Regions from separate parts of the Paenibacillus sp. MDV22-iso6 genome, predicted to be linked through region 1. Evidence: predicted binding sites of a transcription regulator. Region 1 holds the regulator's gene; each other region holds the start of a gene.

Evidence for each region. The regulator Rex, encoded in region 1, represses fermentation and respiration genes when NADH is low (regulators of the CRP and FNR family bind a similar motif). The targets are predictions, from matches to a motif close to TTGTGAAATATTTCACAA.
Region 2: AC4PM4_RS10445 (cytochrome ubiquinol oxidase subunit I) is a predicted target of Rex. The motif match lies at 1,014-1,031, and genes of this name have one in related genera.
Region 3: pflB (formate C-acetyltransferase) is a predicted target of Rex. The motif match lies at 1,219-1,236, and genes of this name have one in related genera.
Region 4: AC4PM4_RS24025 (cytochrome ubiquinol oxidase subunit I) is a predicted target of Rex. The motif match lies at 1,211-1,228, and genes of this name have one in related genera.

What each region holds. Positions count from the first base shown of each region.
Region 1 is NZ_JBZVDZ010000007.1:114,436-116,643, reverse strand. It holds gene dinG (ATP-dependent DNA helicase DinG) at 1-495, shown strand, start outside; gene AC4PM4_RS19995 (redox-sensing transcriptional repressor Rex) at 722-1,375, shown strand; gene AC4PM4_RS19990 (amidohydrolase) at 1,362-2,208, shown strand, end outside.
Region 2 is NZ_JBZVDZ010000003.1:253,561-255,768, forward strand. It holds gene AC4PM4_RS10440 (hypothetical protein) at 1-725, opposite strand, end outside; gene AC4PM4_RS10445 (cytochrome ubiquinol oxidase subunit I) at 1,155-2,208, shown strand, end outside.
Region 3 is NZ_JBZVDZ010000007.1:296,469-298,676, reverse strand. It holds gene adhE (bifunctional acetaldehyde-CoA/alcohol dehydrogenase) at 1-548, shown strand, start outside; gene pflB (formate C-acetyltransferase) at 1,318-2,208, shown strand, end outside.
Region 4 is NZ_JBZVDZ010000009.1:76,643-78,850, forward strand. It holds gene AC4PM4_RS24025 (cytochrome ubiquinol oxidase subunit I) at 1-1,044, opposite strand, end outside; gene AC4PM4_RS24030 (TlpA family protein disulfide reductase) at 1,628-2,173, opposite strand; gene ccmA (heme ABC exporter ATP-binding protein CcmA) at 2,206-2,208, opposite strand, start outside.

The DNA of each region.
Region 1 (2,208 bases):
AAGGAGGCCTTGTCAGGCAACGATATCTCTTTGCTTGGGCAAGGGGTGGACAGCGGCAGCCGTTCCAAGCTTACACGTCGGTTCCAAGATGCTAAAGCAACGGTGCTACTTGGCACAAGCAGCTTTTGGGAAGGCGTGGACATTCCGGGAGAGGCTCTGACCTGCCTTGCAATTGTCAGACTGCCGTTCCAGCCACCGAATCATCCATTAGTGGAAGCGAAGAGCGAGCTTTTGCAGCAGCAGAAGAAAAACCCGTTTATGAAGCTATCCGTGCCACAAGCCGTCATCCGTTTCAAACAGGGATTTGGCAGACTGGTTCGTACAGGCAAAGACAGAGGCATTGTGATTGTATACGATACACGCGTTATTGAAGCGTATTATGGCAAGTACTTTTTATATTCATTACCTGGTCCCAAAATGGAGCACATGCTTACAGAGCAGATGGTTCCACGCATTTCGGAATGGCTCGAGAGACCAACCGAAGAGCAACAATAACAGATACGCTCTGTAGCTTCCATTATTGCAAGGCGCCAGTGATTGGCGGTAAAATTGAGTAATATCATGTATTCGTTTCATGGATATGCGAGTAAAGCGATTAAAGCAATTATCCATTATATAACAAGGAGCATCCTGTTTAATTCAGTAATCATTTTGCATCGTTTTAGACAGGGTGCTCATCTTTTCATCTATCTATCGTGGCCTTGGTAAGGGGGAGCAATGAATGAAATCAGATAAAATTTCGGAAGCCGTGGTGCGTAGATTACCTGTTTACTTGCGTTATTTGAATGAACTGCATCAGCGGGAAGTCAATACGGTTTCTTCACAAGAACTTGGACTGAGGCTGGATTTGAATCCTGCCCAGATTCGTAAAGACTTGGCTTACTTTGGTGACTTTGGTCGTAAAGGGATTGGATATGACGTTTCATATCTCATTGAGAAAATCCGCCATATTTTAAAAATAGACCAGCAGATCAATGTAGCTCTTGTCGGAGCAGGTAATTTGGGACATGCCTTGTCCAATTACAATGCCTATCTCAAAGACAACATGAAGATCGTCGCTGTATTTGATGCCTACGGTCCGAAAATTGGGAGTCAAATCAACAGTTTGACGGTACAACCGATGAATGAATTAACGGATTCGGTCAAAAAAGATAACATTCGTATAGGTATTATCACGGTTCCGGATACGGAAGCCCAAAATGTTGCAGATCAGCTGATTGAGTCAGGAATTGAAGCGATTCTGAACTTTGCGCCAACGATCCTGAAGACCCCGCCGCATATTCGCATTCATCATGCTGATTTTACGACGGATCTACTTAGCCTGGCTTATTACTTGGAGAATGGAAAGGACGACGAGGAAGATGACGACAAATAGATGGGTAATTCACAACGGCAAATTTGCCGTGAGTGAAGGTACGAATTGGAACGTGGTTCAAGGTTTTATGGTTGTTGAGAATGACAAGATTGTGCATATTGGTGAGACATTGCCGGAAGGAGACGAAAGCCTGACAAAGGTGGACGGAAAAGGACTGTTCTTCTTGCCGGGTCTGATCAATACGCATGGTCACGCGGCCATGTCGCTCCTCAGAGGCCATGGAGACGATCTGGCGTTACAAGTATGGTTGCAGGAGAAAATGTGGCCAATGGAAGCCAAATTGACGTCTGAAGACGTATATTGGGGCACATCACTTTCCGTGCTTGAAATGTTGAAGGGTGGAACAACAGCTTTCCTAGATATGTATGATCATATGGATCAGGTTGCGAAAGTGGTGGAACAATCCGGCGTTCGGGCTGCTCTGGCACGTGGGGTAATCGGGCTTTGCTCAGAAGAAGAACAACTGCGCAAGCTCGAAGAGTCCGCAGCATTTGCCCGTCAATGGAATGGACAAGCAGACGGAAGAATTACAACCGTAATCTCTCCGCACGCCCCTTACACTTGCCCTCCGGATTACATAGAGAAGCTGGTACAGGTTGCTCATGATCTGAATCTGCCTTTGCATACGCATATGTCTGAAACGCTTCGCGAAGTGGAACAGAACGTGGCTGATTACGGACTGCGTCCAGTCGCACATCTGGAGAAGCTAGGATTTTTCTCCCGTCCATCTCTGGTTGCACATGCGGTACATCTGAATGATGAAGAGATCGAGATTCTCGCAAAGCATGATGTAGCAGTTTCCCACAATCCAGGCAGTAACCTGAAATTGGCTT
Region 2 (2,208 bases), on a different contig from region 1:
TCTAGCACATATTCATAGGCTGCCAGCAAAAAGGAAATCGTCTCATGCGCTCCTGCTTTGGAACGAAGCTGACGATAGAAGTCGGCCCGCACACTGCATTGCAGCTGGGTGACCGTATCCTGAACACCCGAGAGCGTCTGTCGCAGCGCATGCAGGAATAGCAGTTCATAGTCCCGGAGAGGGACCTCGAGGTCATCCTTTTGCATGACACCAGCAGGAGAGGTATCCTCTCCATTCAGCCAGATGGCGCGTACCCCCTGGAATACCAGCTTCATATAGCGTGTTTCTGAAGTCGTGCCCACCAGATCGGCGATACCGACCAGTCTTGAAATGCAGCTCTCCCATAAGGGGGACTCCGCTTCTTCACCAACTGGCTCGGGAAGAAGTACAATACAGAGCTCCGGATGGAGCGAGGCTGTGGCGGTCAGCCAGTAGGGATGCGCAACCACAGCAACCGTACGGGGCTCCTGCAGCAATTGTTCTGCTTCGGGAAGCGTGATGACGGTGATATTCGCAGGCATTTCCTCGGAGCGCTCCAGGCTACTGACATAGTAGACAAGCCCTTCCGCAACCATCAGAGCAGCGATGTCTGGATAGGGAAAAGCAGACCATCCTCCCTTCCGGGGGAAAAGGACATAACGAAAGGCAGGCAGGGCCGTACTTGACTCTTCTACATCTACCCCTTGATAAGGCTCCGGGTCCGGGATCGGAGACAGCTCTTCCATTGATGAATCACCTCACTTGATTTGCATTTTTGTCCGTTCATGGATTGAAGCAGTACCATCTGATAAACATCGGATTGGCGCTGCTTTGAATGATATCAATGAATCCAATAATTCAATATGTAATGCCTTTTTTGCCCAGCGTATTTTATGCCTGAGACTAACATATGGGCGTTCCGTCCTAAACATGAGCATCTTCCGTGAATAGACGAAGCTGGCAAGCTCTAACATTAGGCTTGTTTTTTTCTATTGTGTGACCATCGTCACTTTTTTTTGCTGTCATGGCAGGGTTTGTGATAATTGTCACATGTATAAAATAGTCTATCTGGCACAATACGTTCATCAATACGTGTTTGGCTGACAGAAACTGAAGAAGGGGCTTCAATGCCAAATACGAAAACTGCGATATGAACAGAAAGAAGGGGTAACGGTATGGATCCGATCATGTTATCGCGTATCCAATATGCGCTCACAACGATTTTCCATTTCTTTTTTGTACCGCTGTCCATTGGTCTTGTACTGCTGGTAGCGATTATGGAGACGTTGTACGTAGTAAAGGGTAAGGAAGTTTACAAAACGATGGCCAAATTTTGGGGCAAACTGTTCCTGATTAACTTTGCCGTCGGTGTGGTCACAGGTATCTTTCAGGAATTCCAGTTCGGCATGAACTGGTCCGAGTATTCCCGGTTTGTCGGGGATGTGTTCGGTGCGCCACTGGCAATTGAAGCCTTGCTGGCGTTTTTTATGGAGTCTACCTTTATTGGGCTTTGGATTTTCGGATGGGAACGCTTGTCCAAGAAGGTGCATCTGGCCTGCATTTGGCTGGTATTCATCGGCACATTCCTGTCTGCGCTCTGGATTCTGGCAGCCAATTCATTCATGCAGCATCCGGTTGGCTTCGAGATTAATAATGGCCGCGCTGAGATGAATGATTTCTTTGCACTGATTACGAATGGTCAACTGCTGGTAGAGTTCCCACACACGATCTTTGGTGCCCTAATGACAGGCGCATTCGTCGTAACCGGGATTAGTGCTTACAAGTTGATGAAGAAGCAGGATGTGGAGATCTTCCGCAAATCGTTCAACACTGCCATCATAATTGGTCTGGTTTCCTCGCTGGGAGTTGCCTTCTCGGGTCACTTCCAGGCGCAATATCTGGTGGAGACGCAGCCTATGAAAATGGCGGCCAGTGAAGGAACATGGACGACGACGGAAGATCCGGCACCATGGACGGTGGTAGCCTTTGTTGATCCGGACAAACAGGAAAATTCCGGCGAGATCAAAATCCCTGGATTGCTCAGTTATCTGTCCTATAGCAAGTTCTCTGGCAGTGTCAAAGGCATGAAGGAGCTGCAAGCGGAGTATGAGCAAACGTATGGACCAGGGGACTATATTCCACCGGTACGGACGACGTTCTGGAGCTTCCGCATCATGATTGCTGCGGGCGGATTGATGATTTTGCTAGCGATCTACGGTACATTCCTGG
Region 3 (2,208 bases), 180 kb from region 1:
TGGTATTCCAATACCTCGAGCAATCTGCGCTGCAAGGTGACAAATTGGCTCGTGAGAAAATGCATAACGCTTCGACGATTGCCGGTATGGCTTTTGCCAACGCATTCCTGGGCATTAACCACAGCTTGGCACACAAATGGGGCGGTCAGTACCACACCGCACATGGACGTACCAATGCGATCCTGATGCCGCACGTCATTCGTTACAATGCGAAAAAACCGACGAAGTTTGCATCGTTCCCGAAATATTCGCACTTTGTTGCAGATGAGCGTTATGCCGAAATTGCCCGTATTCTGGGATTGCCTGCACGTACAACAGAAGAAGGGGTTACCAGCCTCATCAATGCGATTCGCAAACTCAACAAAACATTGGGTATTGAAGAATCGTTCCAGGAAATTGGATTCGACGCCAAAGACTTTGAAGCACATGTGGATTATCTGGCAGACCGCGCATTCGAGGACCAATGTACCACAGCTAATCCAAAACTGCCGTTAGTGACTGAACTGGCTGATGTATATCGCAACGCATTCTACGGCAAGTTTGAGTAATAACTAAAGCAACAGCAGGATTCAGGCAGATAGTCAGGGTTCCCCGAAAGGGGAGCCCCGATTGCCGTCTTTCCAGTAAAAAAAGGTAAAACGTAATCTTTGCAGTTGTCTTTTTTAAAAGAGGTTACACGGAATCCGTGATGTTACTTTTTGAACCAGGTATTCATACCATAACGGAGAGGGAAGAAAAAAACTGAAGAAGCGAAGCGTTCTCTTTCAAGCACGATTTCAACCTTCTATGCTATATAGTTTGAATCATAAATGTACACGATAACGGAGAGGAGAGAAAAAACCTGAAGAAGCGATAGCGCTCGCCTTTATCCCCGGAATTTCCCTTTTTAAAAGGGAATCAAAAAAATCTGGGGGTAACAGCGATCGGAAGGTTGTTCTATCCTCTGAGTGGTCAGTGTACATATCCTTTCGTTCAAATTATATTGTTCAATCGGGGAAATCGGGTTTGAACATTGATCGGAAGTTGTTCTGCCCGCGCAGTGGCTAAGTGTGAATTTGCAGGGTTCACCATGACACAGCACAGGTGGAGTGAGGATGGTCACAAACTTTGTGATAAAAATCACAGATGGTGAAAGAACAAAGACGTATACTGAAAATGTAAGAAAAACATTCATCCGCGGTTCCGGTTCCCAAGTAGAGAGAACATGTTCCGGCTTACATGTGAAATTTATCACATTAATCGCGGCTCTGGGCACAGATGAGACGAGTGAAGCATCCTGTCATGTGTCCGGAAATCCAAATTTGTGGAGGGATTACTATGTCGGTGATCGAAAAAGATGTCAAACAACTAACAGGCTGGAGAAACTTTACCAAAGGAACATGGACGAAATCCGTAGATGTGAATGATTTTCTGGCACGCAACTTATCACCTTACTATGGCGACGAAGCATTTCTTGCAGGTGCAACTCAGAATACGAAAGAGTTATGGGATATCGTATCCGATTTGACCAAAAAAGAGCGCGATAACGGCGGGGTACTTGATGTTGACGTAAACACGCCAGCAACGATTGTTTCTCACCAACCAGGTTATCTGGATAAATCCAAAGAACAGATTGTTGGTGTTCAAACAGATGCTCCATTCAAACGTTCCATTCAGCCATTCGGTGGAATTCGCATGATGATTGATGCTTGTGAAGCTTATGGTTTTGAAATGCCTCAAGGCGTCATAGATATATTTACGAACATCCGTAAAACACATAACCAGGGTGTATTTGATGCTTATACATCTGAAATGCGTGCAGCACGTAAAGCAGGGATTATTACCGGTCTGCCTGATGCTTACGGCCGTGGCCGGATCATCGGTGACTATCGCAGGGTAGCTCTGTACGGCGTGGACTTCCTGATTCGAAATAAAAAAAGTGAGCTGAATGCACTTGAAGTCGATGTGATTGATGAAGATGTCATTCGCCTCCGCGAAGAACTGTCCGAACAGATTCGTGCATTGCAAGAGTTAAAACAACTGGGTGAAATGCATGGTTTCGATATTTCTTTGCCAGCCACAACCGCAAAAGAAGCGTTCCAATGGCTCTACTTCGGTTACCTGGCTGCGATTAAAGAGCAAAATGGTGCGGCGATGTCGCTCGGACGTGTTTCTTCGTTCCTTGATATTTACATTGAACGTGACTTGCAAGAAGGCTTGCTAACTGAA
Region 4 (2,208 bases), on a different contig from region 1:
ATTGCGCTTTTTCCAGAATACAAACAGGAAATACAGAACTGAAATAGCCAGCAGCGTAAATCCGATTCCGGCCATTAAATCAAACAGGTAGTGAACGAGCAGCGGCGGCCATTCGTCCTTCGGAAACTCCTCCAGTCCGGTTACCTCTGCATTAAAGTCACTAAAGGCCAGGAAGCTGAGCAGTTTCGGCAGGTGAAGAGCTCCTATAATTTCATGCTCTGCATTCAGCCATCCCAATAAAATCAAATCTGCGCCACTTTCTGTCTCAAAATGCCATTCTGCCGCTGCAAGTTTCTCCGGCTGATGCTCGGCCAAAAACTTGGCGGACACATCTCCCGCTAACGTGTTCAGTAAGCCGAACAGCAGAACCACCGCCATCATGAGATTCAAGGCTTTTTTGTGGTATGCAGATGCCCCTTTTCTCAGCAGCGAGAAGGCTGCAATTCCGGCTAACAGGGCAGCTCCTGTCAAATATGCTGAGCTTAATACATGAAACACCTTGGAAAACGTCGCCGTATTCAGCATCGCCTCCACTGGGTTAACCGCTGTGAATTGGCCTGCTTCCATGACAAAGCCTCCAGGCTGGTTCATGAAGCCGTTCACCGTCGTAATAAACACAGCCGACATGCCTGCTCCCGTGACGATTGGAATCGTCAGCAGCCAGTGAATGTATGGATTTTTGAATCGATCCCACGTATACAAATAAATGCCCAGAAAGATCGCTTCAAAAAAGAACGCAAACACCTCCATGAATAACGGAAGTGCAATGACATTGCCTGCCAGTTTCATAAAATTCGGCCACACCAGGGCCAGTTGCAGTGAAATCGCTGTACCGGTCACCACACCAACCGCCACAGAAATGACAAACCCTCTTGACCACCTCTTCGCCATCAGTGTGTAATGGGGGTCCTTCTTGCGAATCCCCATGAATTCTGCAATTGCGATCATTAGAGGTATACCGACGCCAAGTGTCGCAAAAATAGCGTGGAAGCCCAGCGTCATACCTGTCACCAGCTTGCTCCACATCACCGTATCGATTGCCATTGTTTACTGCCTCCTTTCAAACTCTGTTCGATTTTCGTACTGATTTGAATCTTTTAATTATTAGGTCAGTCAGCCCTTGGACTGCGTTCTTTATCAGGTTGATAGAAGCCCCACTAGACTGGTTCAGAGTTTATCTACAAACCGTTCCTCCATCGTTGTATGTACAAAGAGAATTTTTTCACAAAGTAAGTGACGAAGGAGCTTTACCACACCATCATTGTGCATTGCTACACATAGTTATTGGACTGAGCATGGGTTGGCGAGCTGTGTTTTACCTGATACTGAAGGGCCAAAGTACTTAACAGGACCTAATAGTTAAAATTATTATATCTTTGTGAATTAGCAATTCAATCACTGACACGTCTTCGTCCCTAAATGTTCAAGAAAGGATCAACTCTTTCTGACAACTCGGTGAAAAGCATAAAAAGCACCCAAAGGGGCTATTGATTCATTAGGCACAACCGTGGTATTGCGATTTTCAATTCTACTATGCTTGCAAGATGTTCGGGAAAAATAAAACAAAAGAAGCCGCTCGTATAGTGAGCGACTTCTCGACTTTTTTTGTTCATAAGTCTGCAAAGCTTCAATTCCGTTGCTGTACGGTCTCCTCCAGCCATTGCTGCAAAGGAATATCCTTAGTCAACTCACCGAGCAAAATGTGACTGAATATACCTTCCTGATCTATGATCATGGTCGCTGGCAACCCGGTGATACGATACAGACCGGAGACCTTTCCGGTCACATCAATGATAACAGGGAAATCGAATTGCTGTTTCTCCATAAATTCACGAATGGTGCCCTTCGCTTCCCCCACGTTGACAAACAGAGCCTCTACATCGTTTTGATACGTCTGAGCAATCTGCTTAATCTTTGGCATTTCCCTCACACAGGGCGTACACCATGAAGCCCAGAAGTTAATCATGACGACTTTGCCCCGATAATCGGAGAGCTTCACCTGTTCTCCGTCTGAATTAACCGCAGTGAATTCAGGAGCAGTTGCACCGGCTTCAATGGCACCGGTTATTTTGGGCTCGGATGATGAAGTCCCCTGGTAAATTGCCCACACAGCGGTCAGTAAAGCAGCCATTCCAATCAGGATAGTAAGCAAACTTCTCATTTTCGCACTCATTTTTTTACTCTTTTTTTCCAATAAATTCACCTTCA